DNA from 2 places in the Paenibacillus sp. FSL R5-0473 genome. Region 2 is predicted to be linked to the other one. Evidence: riboswitches for the same ligand, from Rfam matches in the RefSeq annotation. Region 2 holds a riboswitch; the other holds the start of a gene.
What was found. A riboswitch is a leader RNA that binds a small molecule or an ion and turns the genes downstream of it on or off. The one in region 2 is predicted to bind glycine.

Region 1 (8,830 bases), 4.8 Mb from region 2:
CCCATCCAACGTTTCTTTACTTTCGGTTTCTGTCGGCTCGATCATGATGCATTCCTCCACGTTGAGCGGGAAGTACACCGTAGGCGGGTGATATCCAAAATCAAGCAATCGTTTGGCAACATCAAGTGTGCGCACACCGTATTGCTTCAAACCCCGACCAGACATGACAAATTCATGTTTACATACGCCTGGATACGGAATCTCGTAGTAAGGTGCGAGACGGGCCATCATATAATTAGCATTCAGTACCGCGCATTCAGAGACTCGGCGTAACCCTTCCGGTCCATAGGTGCGAATGTAGGCATAGGCACGTACCAGAATACCGAAGTTGCCGTAGTAGGCTTTCACCCGACCAATGGATTGATCGCCTTCACGATCGAATGCATACATACCGTCATCATTTTTGATAACCATGGGCTTAGGCAGGAACGGAACCAGGCGATTCTTCACACCAACTGGTCCGGCACCTGGTCCACCACCGCCATGAGGCGTACTCATCGTTTTGTGCAAGTTCAGATGCACCACGTCAAAGCCCATATCACCTGGACGGGTAATGCCCATAATGGCATTGGAGTTGGCTCCGTCGTAATACAACAAGCCACCAGCCTGGTGTACGATGGATGCAATCTCCTGAATGTCTTTCTCGAACAAACCAAGTGTATTCGGGTTTGTCAGCATCAATGCTGCTGTATCGGAGCCAACGGCTGCACGGAGTGCGTCCAGATCGACCAGTCCGTCTGCGCGGGATGGAATCGTCACAGTTTCAAATCCTGCAACGGTTGCACTTGCCGGGTTGGTACCATGCGAAGAATCGGGCACGATGACTTTGGTACGTTGTTCGCCACGACCTTCGTGGTAGGCACGAATCATCATAAGTCCAGTCCATTCTCCATGGGCACCAGCTGCTGGTTGCAAGGTCACAGCGTCCATACCTGTCAGACCTGCAAGGTCGTTTTGCAACGTATATAACAGTTCTAGTGCACCTTGAATGCTGGATTCATGCTGGTACGGATGGATTTTGGCGAATCCATTATAACGAGCAACATCCTCATTGATCTTTGGATTGTATTTCATCGTACAAGAGCCCAGTGGATAGAATCCGTTATCTACGCCGAAGTTGCGACGGGATAGCGCGGTATAGTGTCGAATAACATCTACCTCAAACACTTCCGGCAGTGCCGCTGCTTCCGAACGGAGCATTTCCCGGGGAATCAACGTATCGGCAGCCTGGCGAGGAACGTCACATTGTGGCAAGGAATAAGCGACACGTCCAGGGCTGCTGAGTTCAAAAATCAATGATTGTTCCGAAGCAGGAGATAAGGTCTGTGCACTAAATGTTGTATCCTTCTCAGGTTGAACCGAAGTGGAGACAGGGGTACCTGTTTCCGATTGTCCTTGTACCGATGTTGTCGTTGTCGTCGTCGTTTCCTGAGTCACAGCGATCCCTCCAATGCTCGTGCGAATTCGTCAATCTCTTCCTTACTGCGTCGTTCGGTAACAGCAATCAGCATATGTCCGGCAAGCTCAGGATAATCACGTCCAAGTTCATAGCCACCAATAAAGCCTGCATCCAGCAGTTTCAACTGAAGAGCATCCACGTCTGTTCCTTCAGGAAGCTTAATCACAAATTCATTAAATGTTGGTGCATTAAAAGTAAGGCTAACTCCAGGAATTGCAGTTAATGTATTCAGGGTGTAATGACCCTTTTGCAAATTCAGATCCGCGACATCGATCATACCCTGTTTACCCATGATGGACATATACACAGATGCGCTGAGTGCAAGCAAAGCTTGGTTGGAACAGATGTTGGATGTCGCCTTTTCGCGGCGGATATGCTGTTCACGTGCTTGCAGTGTGAGTACAAAACCACGTTTGCCGTTGCGATCCGTGGTCTGGCCTACAATTCGGCCAGGAATTCGGCGCATATGAGGCTGGGACACGGCGAAATATCCGCATGTCGGGCCGCCGAGTGAAGCGGCGATGCCAAGGGGTTGCGCATCACCTACAACGATGTCGGCACCCAGCTTGCCTGGGGCTTCCAGCAGACCCAGCGATAGCGGGTTTGCACTTACAACGAGCAGGCCCTTGTGCGCATGCACGAGGTCGGCAGCCTGCTTCACATTTTCCACAGCACCAAAAAAGTTCGGACTCTGGATCATGACAGCAGCGGTATCGTCCGATATGGCGGCTTGCAGGGCATCCCAATCAGTGACGCCATCCTTATAACCAATCTCGACAATCTCCAGACGGAGTCCGTGCGCATACGCCTGCAATACCTGACGGGCTTCCGGATGAACGGTACGGGATACGATGAGCTGTTTGCGACGAGTTGCCGCTGCGGCCAAATTACCGGCTTCCGCAAAAGCTGTTGCGCCGTCATACATACTGGCATTGGCTACAGCCATACCGGTTAATTCACAGATGTAGGATTGAAATTCGAAAATGGCCTGTAGTTCACCTTGGCTGATCTCAGGCTGATAAGGTGTGTAGGCAGTGTAGAACTCGGAACGGGAAATGACATGATTGATGACGGAAGGAACATGATGATCGTATATGCCTGCGCCGAGGAAGCTGGCGTGTGTTTCGAAATTGGCGTTGGCGCCGGCTTGTTTGGACATGTGACGTGTCAGCGCATATTCATCGAGTTTGGAGGATACAGGTAGCTCGCCCTGATAACGAATCTCTTTTGGAATGTCCTGAAACAGATCTTCCAGCGTATCCACACCGATGGTTGCGAGCATGGCGCTCTGATCTTGTTCAGTCATGGGAATGTAACGGTGCTTGCTCATGCTTGATCAGCTCCTTGAGTAGGTGTCTTCGACGTACGTGTCCGTTTATGAAAAGGGGTCTTCACGACCTCGGCTTTTAGTTTCTTGCCGCGGATCTCAATCTCAAGCGGGGTTCCCAGCGCAGCGTATTTGCTGTCGATGAGGGCAAGCCCCAGATTACGCTTCAATGTAGGTGATTGCGTGCCTGTTGTCACTTCACCAATCTGTACGCCTTCGGCGTAAATCGGATAGTGGGGGCGGGGAATACCGCGCTCCAACACTTCGATGCCGACCAGTTTGCGGGCGGGCCCGTCAGTTTTTTGCTGTAACAAGGCTTCGTGTCCGATAAAAGGTCCGGCATTCAGCTTCACAAACATGCCAACGCCAGCTTCAAGCGGAGAGATAGTTGCCGACAATTCCTGTCCATACAGAGGGAGCTTTGCTTCAAAGCGCAGTGTATCCCGAGCACCGAGGCCTGTCGGTACAAGTCCGTGACCTTCACCGGCTTGCATTAATCCATTCCAGACCACAGCAGCCTGGTCCGCAGGAACATATAGTTCAAAGCCATCTTCACCGGTATATCCGGTACGGGACAACAGTAATTTTACTCCACATACTTCAGCATCCTGCACAAAACGAAACGGTTCAATCGAGCTTACATCCGTATCTGTAACTTTCCCGATAATATCTACAGCCAGTGGACCTTGCAAGGCGAGCAGCGCCGTTTGCTCCGAATCGTTGGTCATACTTACGCCGGGGATCAAGTGCTCTTGCAGCCACGCCCAATCCTTGTCGATGTTGGAGGCGTTAACCACAAGCATATAATGCTGATCTTCCAGCTTATACACGAGCAGATCATCCACCACACCGCCATCTGGATAACACATCAGGGTGTACTGGGCTTGACCGGGAACTAGCGTGGTCACATCATTAGTCATCATTTGTTGCAAAAAAACTTCAGCCTGCTCACCCTGTACCGTGAATTCGCCCATATGGGATACATCGAACAGTCCCGCGCGCTCGCGTACCGCTTCATGTTCTTTCTGGATTCCGCTAAATTGTACCGGAAGCTCCCAGCCTCCAAAATCAATGCACCGTACGCCTTCGTATTGCTGATATAGTGGGAAGAGTGGTGTTCTAAGCAAATCGGACATCAAATCACCTCGTCATGGGCCGTGAGCCGGCCGGATATACAATCGTGGATCAATGAACCAGGGTATTTTTAAATTTTTAGCTAGATATTTTCATCACATAAGTATGGTAAGGGCAGCTATGGCAGCGCCGTTCTACATCCTGTTTTTCGTTTTTTGGGAAAAAGGAAAAGGACAGGCCAAAGAATCGGCATGCCAAGTAGCACGCTGTATTCTAAGGCTCTGTCCCTTGTACCTGAGAGTTACCCCGCTACGTTGTGCAGCAGGTTTCCCCTTGGGTGATCATAACGCCCGCACAGGGCGAATAGATGCTCTCCAGAGTTGCGTCCCGTAAAAGTCCTTTTGCCTGAGAGATTCACCCCCGCTTATCGGTGGTTTACTCCTTCGGCGTTACCTCATGTACATCCCGAATCGGGTGTCACGGGTAATCTCTCCCTTTACATTCATCCGCGGGTATAACATAGTCCAATAAACACATTTACTCCTCTCATTAAAACGTGAATCCACTACCGATGTCAAGAACGATATCATAGATAATGATTTAAAACCGAATATTTAATTTAGTTTTTATGTTATTGTTCGTGTATTTATAAAGAGTACGCTTACTATTCTAATATTCACCAGTATATGAAGAAAGAGTGTAATCCGGTTACAGGATTTAGAGGTGTTCAGCAAATAAATTGTGAGGTATCTTGACATTTGATTCAAAAATGTCATACGCTATGTTCTGGGAAAAAGGTTAAGGTCAAAGAACGCATGCACTCATTTAATGAAAAGCGAGGCGGATATCGATGAGCGAATTGAAAAGTGATTTCCTGTACAGTGAAGAGCACGAATGGGTGCAAACCGTAGGGGAGGATACTGTACGTATTGGCATTACCGAGTTCGCGCAGCATCAGCTGGGTGACATTGTGTTTGTGGAATTGCCTGACCTTGAAACCAATGTAAAAGCAGAGGACAGCATTGGAACGATCGAATCGGTCAAAACGGTGTCGGACTTGTTCTCTCCCGTCACAGGTTCAATTATTGCAGTGAATGATTCGTTGCAGGACTCCCCTGAACTTGTGAACAGCTCTCCTTACGAGGAAGGCTGGATGATTGAGATCCGTGTTGAGGGAGAACTGACAGCAGCATTGTCTACATTGATGAATGCAGACGCGTATCGGAAACATACGGAAGAATAGTTTTAACGAACTTGTACTTATTAACATATATTTTATAACCAAATGAAATGAGCTTCATATTGTTTTGACCTGTGTGAGCCGGATGCTTGCACAGGTTTTTTGTGCTTTAAAAGAATGGTTTTGAATGTGGATTGTAACAGATTGTGGATGTGAATCACCTGATTGGACCAAGCTATAGGTTAGAAAATGATTCTGGAAATGATAAAAGTCATAGGCGAAAAAAGTCTTGTGTACCAATGGGTTCAGCCATTATGCATCAATTAAAACGATTACATAACCTAATGTTGTCATCATTGTTCATGACGAAAGTACGCTTTCATTTCATTGAACAGGAGAGCATTCTCGCTTAGGATTACAGCAGGGGAGAAATGATACCCCTTTCATAAATCATAATCACTTGATCCAAGGAGGATAATACAATGAGTAATTTGGACCAATCGTCCAATTCCAAAGGTGGGCTACGGGTTGGTGTTCAGCGTTTTGGCCGATTCCTGAGTGGTATGGTCATGCCAAATATGGGAGCGTTCATCGCCTGGGGATTAATTACGGCTCTGTTCATTCCAACAGGCTGGTTCCCTAACGAGACGCTTGCACAGCTAGTTGATCCGATGATCAAATATTTGCTGCCACTGTTAATTGGTTACACCGGAGGTACGATGGTGCATGGTCAGCGTGGTGGTGTCGTCGGTGCCATTATGACCATCGGGGTCATCGTGGGTAGTGATATCCCGATGTTCCTCGGTGCCATGATTGCCGGACCACTGGCAGCATGGATTATCAAAAAGTTCGATAAATCCATTGAAGGTAAAGTTAAAGCCGGATTTGAAATGCTTGTTAACAACTTCTCAGCCGGTATTATTGGCGGGATCTTGGGGATTTTTGCGCTACTGGGCATCGGGCCTGCTGTAGAAGCGATTAGCAAAGTATTATCTGCCGGTGTACAGGGCTTAATGAATCTTGGTTTGCTGCCGCTGGTCAACCTAATCATTGAACCAGGTAAAGTATTGTTCCTGAACAATGCAATCAACCACGGGATTCTTACACCAATTGCAACAGATCAAGCGAGAGAATTAGGAAAATCCGTATTATACATGCTTGAATCAAACCCGGGTCCGGGACTTGGTATCTTACTTGCTTACTGTTTCTTCGGACGCGGAATGGCCAAATCTTCTGCACCGGGTGCCGTAATCATTCATTTCTTCGGGGGAATTCATGAGATCTACTTCCCTTACATTCTGATGAGACCGATTCTGATTCTTGCCGCAATTGCGGGTGGCGTCGCAGGTACATTAACATTCATGCTCACCGGAGCAGGACTTGTTTCAGCACCATCACCGGGTAGTATTATCGCGTATTTCTTCTTAACACCAAAAGGTGGATACCTGCCGATGTTCGCAGGGGTGCTTGTAGCAGCCGTCGTTTCTTTCCTGGTTGCAGCAGTGTTGCTGAAAACGGGTAAACAAAAGGACGAAGATCTGGAGTCCGCATCCAGTCGGATGAAAGACATGAAGAGTCAAGGAACCCTGCCAAACGCTGGTATTACGGCTAATCAACGTGAAGCAGACAGAGCCGCAGATATGGCTTCTTCTACCGTCAAAACAGACGTGAAGAAAATTGTCTTCTCCTGTGATGCAGGCATGGGGTCAAGTGCCATGGGTGCTTCCATTCTACGCAAGAAGATGAAGGCAGAGGGGATTGACGTAACGGTGACCAATACGGCTATCAGTGATATCCCGCCGGATGCAGACGTGGTGATCACACAACAAGTATTGACCGATCGTGCCCGCTCCGTTGCACCGAATGCAGAACATATATCCATCGACAACTTCCTAAAAAGCCCGGAATACGATGCGCTCGTTGAACGTCTAAAGTAATTGCACGCATTTGTTTTCCCTGAGCCGGAGGCTGAGATATGAGTATTACCAAAAGACAACGTGAAATCGTGGAGTTTCTGCTAGAGCATCCACATGAAGTAACTGCCGGCGAAATCGCCGTTGAAGTAAAGGTCAGTACCCGAACGGTTCACCGTGAGCTGCAAATGATTGAACAATGGCTTGAACCTTTGGGCATGAGGCTGGAAAAAAAATCAGGAACCGGTATCCGAATCGATGCCAGTTCCGATGATCTGGCTGTATTGCGCCAGCAACTAGAGGGTAAAGAATATGTAGAGTTTACGCCAGAAGAGCGTAAGCTCTTCATGCTTTGCATCCTGCTGGATGAACCGGAGCCTGTAAAGTTACTCGCCTTGGCTTCGGATCTGAAAGTGACCGTATCCACCGTAACCACTGATCTGGACGATCTGGAGTCACGGATTCGTCAGGCGGGACTAAAGCTGGTTCGCAGACGTGGATATGGCGTCAAGATTAATGGAAGTGAGACGATTCATCGCACAGCCATAGCTGCACTTGCTCTCGAATTTTTGGATGAATCCGACCTGTTCGGAAGACAACCTGAACAAGGGGGCTCCATCGTAAACCAAAAATTGTTGGATATGATTGGACATGGTGATGTACTTACGGTCGAAAATGCGTTATGGCAACCAGATATCGAATGGCTGGAGAACATCCCGGAACGCCAATACATGAAGTTGCTGATTCAATTATCCGTAGCGGTTGTACGTATTCGTAAAGGCTTTGGCATTGGCCGTATACCTCCCCTGGAGAACAAGGGAGATGAAGTCGCAGAGCAGGATGAGATGAAGGTTCCACCTTATATGGCTTCCCGCTTGTGTGGTGTGTTATCGACCCAGCTGGGGCTGACATTCTCCCAAGATGAGCAAGCTTATTTTCACAGACTATTAGTTGAGACAGAGCAGCGGATTCATTCTTCGCGGCTGTTGCCAATAGACGATTTAATTTTACTGGATAGGGTACATTCACTGATTGATCAGATGCAGGCGAGAACGCATTACGCCTTTCATGAGGATCGTTTGCTTCGTGAAGGTCTGCTTGGTCATATGCAACCTGTCATGGAGCGGATTGAAGGGCAACAGATAATTCGTAATCCGCTACTGCAGCAGATTCGCAAGGATTATGATTCACTTTTTGAAGATGTCAAAAAATCTGTAGGGCAAGCTTGGCCAGGCACAGACGTTCCGGATGAGGAAATTGGTTTCCTGGTCATGCATTTTGGCGCTTCCATCGAGAGATTACGTGCACTGAAACGGGAGATCAGGGCGATCATCGTGTGTACAAGCGGAATTGGATCATCACGCATGCTTTCCAGCCGATTATCCAAGGAGATTCCCGAGATTCGGATCATGGACAGCGTGTCCTGGTATGAAGCTGCCCGTATACCTACAGATCAATATGATTTGGTGTTATCCACTGTTGATCTGCCGATGGATGAGCATCAGTATTACAAAGTGAGTCCATTGCTCACAGCAGAAGAGAGCGAAAGTCTGCGTCATTTTATCCGAACAACAACGTTACAACGACAGCATAATAAGCCCCGTGAAATAGAGGTTCAGACGACAAGTCGTTACTCGGATCCTGACGGAATGGAAGCTATCTTAGTTGAAATCGTCCGAATTATTGGCAAGTTTCAGGTGTATCCGCTGGATAACCAAGATGTCGGATTCTATAAAACGGTGTATGCGATGTGCAACGTACTCCATGGATCTGGTGTGTTGAAGGAACCGGAGGAGGTCGCAAAACGGTTGGAGGCACGTGAGGCAGTGGGGAGTCAGAAGATTCCCGGCACAAGACTTGCGCTGTTTCATACACGC
Region 2 (8,830 bases):
CTTGGCATTAATGCGATCTACTTCACCCCCATCTTTGAAGCCACCACCAATCACAAATACGATACCGAAGACTACCTGCGGGTAGACCGGCACTTTGGTGACGCAAATACCGTGAAACGACTGGTCGAGCTGTGCCATGAACGTGGAATTCGCGTACTTCTGGATGCTGTGTTCAACCATTCCGGGAAGACATTTGCGCCGTTTGTGGATGTGCAGAAGAACGGAGAACAATCCAAATACAAGGACTGGTTCCATGTACATGAATACCCGCTGGACGTGAAGGACGGCATTCCTACGTATGAGACCTTCGGATTCGAAGCGCATATGCCAAAGCTGAATACGGAGAATGCTGAGGTTAAGGCCTATCTGCTGGAGGTTGCCGAGTACTGGATCAAGGAAGTGGGTGCGGACGGATGGCGGCTGGATGTGGCAGACGAAGTGGACGATGCATTCTGGCGTGATTTCCGCCGTGTAGTCAAAGCAGCTAATCCGGATGCCTACATTCTGGGCGAAGTATGGAACGAGTCTTCTTCCTGGCTGCAAGGCGACCAGTTCGATGCGTCCATGAACTATCCGTTTACCGATGCCGTGAATGCTTTCTTTGTGAAAAATACGATGCACGCCGAACAGTTCGCAAACTCCATCGGGCGACAGTTATCCCGTTATCCGCTTCAGGCCAGCGAAGTGGCGTTCAACTTGCTGGACAGCCACGATACCACGCGGCTGCTCACACTGTGTGAAGGCGACCAGCGCAAGATGAAGCTGGCTGCGTTATTCCAGTTCAGTTATATGGGTGCTCCGTGCATCTATTACGGAGACGAGATTGGCATGGACGGCGAACATGATCCGGGCTGCCGTAAATGCATGGAATGGGATGAAGCGAAGCAGGACCGAGAGCTGTTCGACTTTTATCAGAAACTGATCTCCCTACGTCATGCTCATCCTGCCCTGCGTGCAGAAGGCACCGTTCGTTTCCTGCAGGCTCGTCCCGATGGCAGCCAACTGGTATTTGAGCGACAAAATGAGGAGGAACGCATTCTGGTTCTGTTCAATCGATCAGAAGAGACGGCTATTGTCGAGCTGGAGGCCGGTGACGAGGAATGGACCGAGTTATTCGGCGGAAACCATCGTACGGCCAAGGAAGATGGCGTACTCGCCATTGAATTGCCCGCGTATGGATATGCTGTACTGAGCACTAGTCTCATATAAACACCAAGCTATACTTGCTCATATGCAAGACTGGAGTCTGTTCAGTTCATCGGCATATCAAACGAAATAGGCGCTCCCAGATCTGTTCCTGATCTGTGGAGCACCTATTTGATTTTGACGTTATTCATTATGGCCATGGATTACTCTGGCCGAACCAGCTGTTCCTTGAGCAACTGGATGGTGGCCTCATATTGTACAAGCCCCACTTGCAGACACAGACGCTGTGCAGGCGAAATACGTTCGCCGAATTCCTCCATCTGGCGCTGAAGTTCAGCGTATAACATTTCCTTTCGCTTCAACTGGCTGGATATCCAACCCGTTACGGTATCTTCATCCGCCAACTCTCCGAAATACAACCGCATCAGAAAATCAGAACGAAATACCTCAGCTTCCAAAGGACTCATTAAATAGGCGTGAAATTGCGCTGCTCCTTCAGGGGTCAATGAATACACGTTCTTATCAGGTTTCCCTTCCTGCTTCACCGATTCCTTAGTCAGCAATCCTGACTTTTCCATCTTCGCAAGTGTAGGATATATGGTGCCGAAACTGGCATCAAAGAAAAATGAAAAATATTGTTCAAAGTACTGCTTGATCTCGTATCCGGAACTTGGCTGATTGTGCAGTATTCCGAGGATGACATGCTGCGTGTTCATCGGTGTACCGCTCCTTTCCATTCCCCTTAACGTATCACAATCAGTACCCCTTGTTCAATGATCAGATGACGAAACGGTTGCTTTCAGAGCAACAGGCACAGCAGCAGGCTGGTCCTCCCTACGAGCTTCAGAACGTACCGGGCCGGAGCGTCTGATCCAGATGCAAAGCGCACCCAGAGTCAGTGTTACACCACCGATTACGGCGAGCAACATCGCATCCCGGCCAATTCCGTTTCCTCCGAGCACAAGGTTCATCATCCCTTCTACGGCATAAGTCGCTGGCGGATAATGACCGATCCCTTGGTAGAAGTCAGGCATTACATCTCGCGGAATCGTTGATCCCGAGGACAGCATCAGCAGAGGCAACAGCGCACTGTTTAACCAAGCCCCAGCATTGCCAAGCAACAACAAGCTCAACTGAGCCATGAGTATAAAAGATATGGTGACCAGCAACTGGAACAGCCATAACATGAACCAACCGGCTGCTGACGATACCCCCATAACGTGCATCATCCCCGACCCAACGAGCGAGACAATAAATGCAGCACCAACATTAACGATGTTGCGCGCCCAGAAACGCTCCCATTTCCCTGCCCTGTTACTCAGTTCACCAGATACTTTCTGCAGATTCATGCCAAGCAACATCGCTCCAGTAAACGTAGCCGTTACAATCAACATCGGTACCATGGAAAAAGAAAAATTATCAACAGGATTCAGTCGCTCCACTTCTGCCTCCACGCGTGAAGACAACCCAAGCGCCAGCGCATCGGACTGATCAGCAGTCATACCGGACTGATTCAGCACTCCGCGAATGCCATTCTCTTGTACTTCACGGTTCAACGTCGCTGTAACTTGTGCGGCTACGTTCTGCATCACACTTTTCACGGTAGCCACGTTTGATTCGTTCATCACATACTTCACTGTCATCGGTTTTGACAAGTCTTCTGCCTGTTGCATGAAACCTGATGGAATCTCAATAATCATGTACACATTCCGATCCGTTAACATCTGTCGTGCTTCTTGCATCGATTCAGATGGTTTGATCTCGAAATTCAGACCTGCCGCCAAAGACTTAGCCACTGGTTCAGCCGCTACCCCATCTTCATTCACGATGGTGACAGCCAATTGAGTCATTCTTTCGTTAACCTGGTCGTATCCGCTAAGCCAGATGATGTTAAAAAAAACCTGAAACAGCACAGCCGTAATTAAACCTACAATGGTGGCTCCGTTTTTCAAAAACAGTAGACTCGTCTGGAAAATACCTTTCATTCTATCCATCTCCTTTAGTTTTGTTTCGCTCTTTTATATATCGTATTGATATATGACAGTTGTTAATATATCTAATCGATATATAAATCGTCAATGTTTTTTTGTTTTTCTTCGTTGGAAAAAGACAAAAAAAGCCGATACATCTCTTCACCAGGAAGATTTGTACCGGCTTTTCATATCAATCCGATTTATGCCTTAGTTTGTACGTCATTTTCAGCAGGGGACTCAGCCTCAGGCTCGGCACGCTTTGCCTTTGGTTTAGCCAACTTCTGCATCATTTTGCGGCCGGTAGGTGTCTGGGCCAGTCCACCTTGGGCTGTCTCCCGGTGACGGCTCGGCATCGCACTGCCTACTTCCAGCATGACATCGATGACTTCGTCTGACGGAATGGCACTACGCACTCCGGCCAGGGCCATGTCAGCCGCAGCCAGCGCCGTAACTGCACCCAGTCCATTACGGACGATGCATGGGATTTCAACAAGGCCTGCGACCGGATCGCAGATAAGGCCCAGTGTATTTTTTAACGCCAAACCAACGGCATGAACGACCTGTTCCGGTGTACCTCCACGCAGTTCAACCATGGCACCCGCAGCCATGCCGATAGCGGAACCCACTTCCGCCTGACAGCCACCCTCGGCTCCGGAGATAAATGAATTGTTCGCGATAACATAACCAATTGCTCCCGCACAGAACAACCCGTTCACCAAATGTTCGTCCGTCCAGCCAAATCGCTCCTGTGAACTGATAAACACACCCGGGATGATGCCGCAGGAACCGGCTGTTGGTGTAGCCACGATCCGACCCATGGAGGCATTCACTTCAGATACACACAGGGCATACGCCATGGCAAGTGCGGAAGCATCTCCTGAGCAAGTCTCACCCTTGCGAATGTACTCGGCCATTTTTTTGCCGTCTCCACCTGTTAATCCACTGCGTGATGTTGTATCTTCCGTTAACCCTTTGCGTACCGCTTCCTTCATCACCTGATAATATTCAGACATCTGCTTCACAACATCCGCTTCCGGTGTATTGGTCTCCTGAACTTGCTCCTCGATCATCAGCTGAGCAATGGTTTTGGATTCCGCTGTACAGATCGTATTCAGTTCGTGCAAATGTTTAAACCGCATCCGAATCAACTCCTCTCTTCAAATCAATGACACGAATGTCCAGCACATGATCGAGTTCCCTTAGACGCTTGAGCATATCAGGATTAGGCACACCATCCATTTCCATCGCGGTAAGCGCTTCGCCATCACGGGCTTTCCGGTCCACCTGCATGTACCCGATGTTAACCCCGGATGAACTGATCGTGGACGTTACCGATGCAAGCACCCCTGCTTTGTCTGCATGTCGCAGAACGAGTGTTGGAAACTCACCACTAATCTGAACACGAAAATCATTCATCGAATGCACCGATACGCTTCCACCACCAATGGATGCACCGATTAAGGAGCAGGCACGTTCTCCATGCCACAACTCAATTTTGACCGTATTTGGATGAGGAGCAGGTAGGCCACTTGTATAAAACTCAACCTCCATGCCCGCTTCCTCTGCGTATTGCTCTGCATCCGGGATACGCGGATCGTCTGTGACATAATCCAGCAGACCACCGATCAGTGCCAGATCTGTTCCGTGCCCCTGATACGTATCTGCAAATGAACCGTACAGCGTCAGCCGGGCACGATCTGGCGTACATCCTAGCCACTGTCGAGCAATTCTCCCTAACCTTGCCGCTCCAGCTGTATGTGAACTTGAAGGCCCCGTCATCGATGGACCAATAATTGAGAAAACATCTTTAAATCGCACTTGTAACCCTCCATTATTAATCATGATTCATATTTGTAAAATGTATTCGTCATTTCGATCCAGGAGTTTCATCTACAATGTCCCTTTTTTTGGATATGATGACATCAAAAAAGGACAGAAGAAGGCCTTAGGCCCTCTCTCTGTCCTCGATACCTGAGAGTTTCACGATCAGCAGTGTCTCACGACAAGGGTGCACTGCCTGCGATTACAGACAAGTTCACCGGGCTGACTGATCATATACCCCTTGGGTGGCGCAGTTCGCGCACTCTCCAGAGTTGCGTCCAACGATGGTACATTTACCTGAGAGATTAACCACTGCGCCGGGTGCGCAGCAGCTTGCTCCTTCGGTGCCTGAGCACTAGCCATTGTGCTCGGCTAATCCAGGTCTCTCCCGCTCGTTATCATCCGCTGTATTATCTTAATTCGATTCGAATTGGTATATTTCTAAATTTTTGATCAAGTATACCCATAGAGTAATGTACAACATCATATATGTCAACAAAAGTAACGTGTAATTATCATAAGTTCGATGTCTATTTTAACTGAAACGAATAGCATTCAGATTTCTCACTTCCGCTGAGGCACTCGTGACGTTGCTAGTTGTCGTAAATTGGATACTTATCGTGTATGCATTAGTCGTTGTAGTCGGGGATGTATCCACGTAAGTGTTGGAGGAAAGAAACCTCAACGTTCCCGAAGCATTACCGGTTCGTGAGAGTTGCAATTGATTAATTAACACTCCGTTACGTCTCAGATTAATGTTATACGCAATACTCCAGTTAGACCCTACAACTATTGCTACTTGTGTACTATTATCGATTTTCACGCGTTGACCTGCCACTACAGGTACATTAAGTGTCTGAATCGTCGTTTCAGCTACTAATGAAAGACCCAACGCCGTGGTCTGGCTATCAGCAAACAAGGAAGAATCCGCAGGGGCAGAAGCTGCTGTCGATCCAGTAGCTCCTGTTGCGCCAGTGAATCCGGTCGCTCCCGTTGCTCCCGTTACACCAGCCGTACCGGTTGTTCCCGTCACGCCTGTCGCACCTGTAGCCCCAGTGAATCCGGTCGCTCCCGTTGCTCCCGTTACACCAGCCGTACCGGTTGTTCCCGTCACGCCTGTCGCACCTGTAGCCCCAGTGACTCCGGTCGCTCCCGTTGCTCCCGTTACTCCGGCCGTCCCGGTTGTCCCTGTTACGCCTGTCGCACCAGTTGCTCCAGTGACTCCGGTCGTTCCCGTTGCTCCCGTTACTCCGGCCGTCCCGGTTGTTCCGGTCACGCCTGTCGCACCTGTAGCCCCAGTGACTCCGGTCGCTCCCGTTGCTCCCGTTACTCCGGCCGTCCCGGTTGTTCCAGTGACTCCCGTCGTTCCCGTTACGCCTGTAGCACCTGTAACCCCGGTACCTCCAGTTGCCCCTGTTACGCCTGTAACACCAGTGACTCCGGTCGTACCCGTCTGTCCTGTCACCCCCGTATCTCCAGTAAATCCGGTCGCACCCGTTACGCCTGTCGCGCCTGTAACACCAGTACCTCCTGTTGTTCCTGTCAATCCGGTTGTACCTGTAACACCGGTGACCCCTGTCGTTCCCGTCAGTCCTGTCACTCCCGTATCTCCAGTAACTCCAGTCGCTCCCGATACTCCTGTTGCACCTGTGACACCTGTGACACCAGTGACTCCAGTCGTTCCTGTTACGCCTGTCGCACCTGTAACCCCAGTACCTCCGGTCGTCCCCGTTACGCCTGTCGCACCTGTAACCCCAGTACCTCCGGTCGTCCCTGTTACGCCTGTCGCACCTGTAACCCCAGTACCTCCGGTCGTCCCCGTTACGCTTGTCGCACCTGTAACACCAGTGACTCCCGTCGTTCCTGTCATGCCTGTTGCACCTGTAACCCCAGTATCTCCAGTCGTTCCGGTTACACCTGTCGCACCTGTAACACCAGTGACTCCCGTCGTCCCCGTCTGTCCTGTCGCTCCCGTATCTCCAGTGACTCCGGTCGTCCCCGTCTGTCCTGTCGCACCTGTTATACCAGTGACTCCTGTTGCTCCCGTCAATCCGGTTGCACCTGTAACACCAGTATCTCCAGTCGCCCCTGTTACGCCTGTTGCACCTGTAACCCCGGTACCTCCAGTCGTGCCTGTAACACCAGTGACTCCCGTCGTCCCCGTCTGTCCTGTCGCTCCCGTATCTCCAGTAACTCCAGTCGTCCCTGTAACGCCTGTTGCACCTGTAACTCCGGTCGCACCCGTTACGCCTGTCGCGCCTGTAACACCAGTACCTCCTGTTGTTCCTGTTACGCCTGTTGCACCTGTAACACCAGTGACTCCGGTCGTTCCCGTCAGTCCTGTCACTCCCGTATCTCCAGTAACTCCGGTCGTTCCTGTTACTCCGGTTGCACCTGTAACACCAGTGACTCCGGTCACCCCTGTTACACCTGTCGCACCTGTCGCACCTGTTGCACCTGTATTTCCAGTAACTCCGGTCGTCCCTGTCGCACCTGTAACACCAGTGGCTCCTGTCGTTCCTGTTACTCCCGTTGCACCTGTAACACCAGTGACTCCGGTCACCCCTGTTACTCCCGTTGCACCTGTAACACCAGTGACTCCGGTCACCCCTGTTACTCCCGTTGCACCTGTAACACCAGTGACTCCGGTCGTTCCCGTCAGTCCTGTCGCTCCCGTATCTCCAGTACCTCCAGTCGTCCCTGTTACGCCTGTTGCACCTGTAACACCAGTGACTCCGGTCACCCCTGTTACACCTGTCGCACCTGTCGCACCTGTATTTCCAGTAACTCCGGTCGTCCCTGTCGCACCTGTAACACCAGTGGCTCCTGTCGTTCCTGTTACTCCCGTTGCACCTGTAACACCAGTGACTCCGGTCGTTCCCGTCAGTCCTATCGCTCCCGTATCTCCAGTACCTCCAGTCGCCCCTGTTACCCCCGTTGCGCCTGTTACTCCAGTATCTCCAGTCGTTCCCGGTACACCTGTCGTACCAGTTGCCCCAGTCACTCCAGTTATTCCCGTTGCACCTGTAGATCCAGTATCTCCGGTCGTTCCTGTCACGCCTGTTGCACCTGTAACACCGGTGGCTCCAGTTACACCTGAAATACCACCGCTGTATGCCCCCAGTAATTCCTCAGATACGAGACGATGAGCGGTGACCAGTTCTCCATTCTGGTTTTTCCCCCAGACCGAAATCTGCACATCCTCCACAGTAGCATCATCCGTTGTAAAAACAAATTCAAACCCGTCCAAATCCGCATAAAAATCCTTGGTTATTACCTGATTAGGCAAAACATTGAAAAACTCTTCGATATATAATGTACGTACGCCTACCAAATAATATCCTTGAACAAGAACTGTATAAATACTAATTGTATTCCTATTATCCAGCCTTATCGTAATTCTCTGGGTAGGACGCCCATTTCCCGCAACAACATTATTTTCAATGGGGCCTGTTGATAAAACAGCCATACATGGATGCCTCCTCTGCCAGCCTTCGCCGGGTCATGATCATCCTTTATGTATATGTAACAAACAAGTAGATGTCGTCACAACTCATAGAAAATACGCTCATTTTGTACATAGGGTCTACAATACTTGCTGCATAGCTTCGGCATGCGATCTTTCATCCATTCGTGCCTCGACTCATTCGCCATCTGAAAGGCATAATAACCCAGTGTAAAGATCAACATAAACCCTTCCATTAACCGGATATCACGATCCGTCAGTGGTGCGATCTGTTGGGTATAACCGGATAAAAATATGTCACGTTCCTCCCGATTGAACATAAGTGCTGCCCCTCCGGCATCAAAAAGATAATAACCATAACCGTGTAGACAAAAATCAATCATGGAAATTCCCTGCTCCGTTATCAGCAGATTGTTGCGAGTAA

Region 1: linked by a shared signal. The riboswitch ahead of gcvT (glycine cleavage system aminomethyltransferase GcvT) and the one ahead of sdaAB (L-serine ammonia-lyase, iron-sulfur-dependent subunit beta) in region 2 are both predicted to bind glycine.

The regions. Positions count from the first base shown of each region.
Region 1 covers NZ_JBBORL010000001.1:613,088-621,917, forward strand. The annotation lists gene gcvPB (aminomethyl-transferring glycine dehydrogenase subunit GcvPB) at 1-1,296, opposite strand, end outside; gene gcvPA (aminomethyl-transferring glycine dehydrogenase subunit GcvPA) at 1,434-2,789, opposite strand; gene gcvT (glycine cleavage system aminomethyltransferase GcvT) at 2,786-3,922, opposite strand; glycine riboswitch at 4,140-4,240, opposite strand; glycine riboswitch at 4,244-4,366, opposite strand; gene gcvH (glycine cleavage system protein GcvH) at 4,711-5,103, shown strand; gene MKY28_RS02855 (PTS mannitol transporter subunit IICB) at 5,523-6,977, shown strand; gene MKY28_RS02860 (BglG family transcription antiterminator) at 7,016-8,830, shown strand, end outside.
Region 2 covers NZ_JBBORL010000001.1:5,380,471-5,389,300, forward strand. The annotation lists gene MKY28_RS23560 (alpha-glycosidase) at 1-1,209, shown strand, start outside; gene MKY28_RS23565 (helix-turn-helix transcriptional regulator) at 1,350-1,862, opposite strand; gene MKY28_RS23570 (YhgE/Pip domain-containing protein) at 1,917-3,131, opposite strand; gene sdaAA (L-serine ammonia-lyase, iron-sulfur-dependent, subunit alpha) at 3,320-4,258, opposite strand; gene sdaAB (L-serine ammonia-lyase, iron-sulfur-dependent subunit beta) at 4,248-4,937, opposite strand; glycine riboswitch at 5,076-5,212, opposite strand; glycine riboswitch at 5,217-5,341, opposite strand; gene MKY28_RS23585 (hypothetical protein) at 5,476-8,409, opposite strand; gene MKY28_RS23590 (phosphotransferase enzyme family protein) at 8,487-8,830, opposite strand, start outside.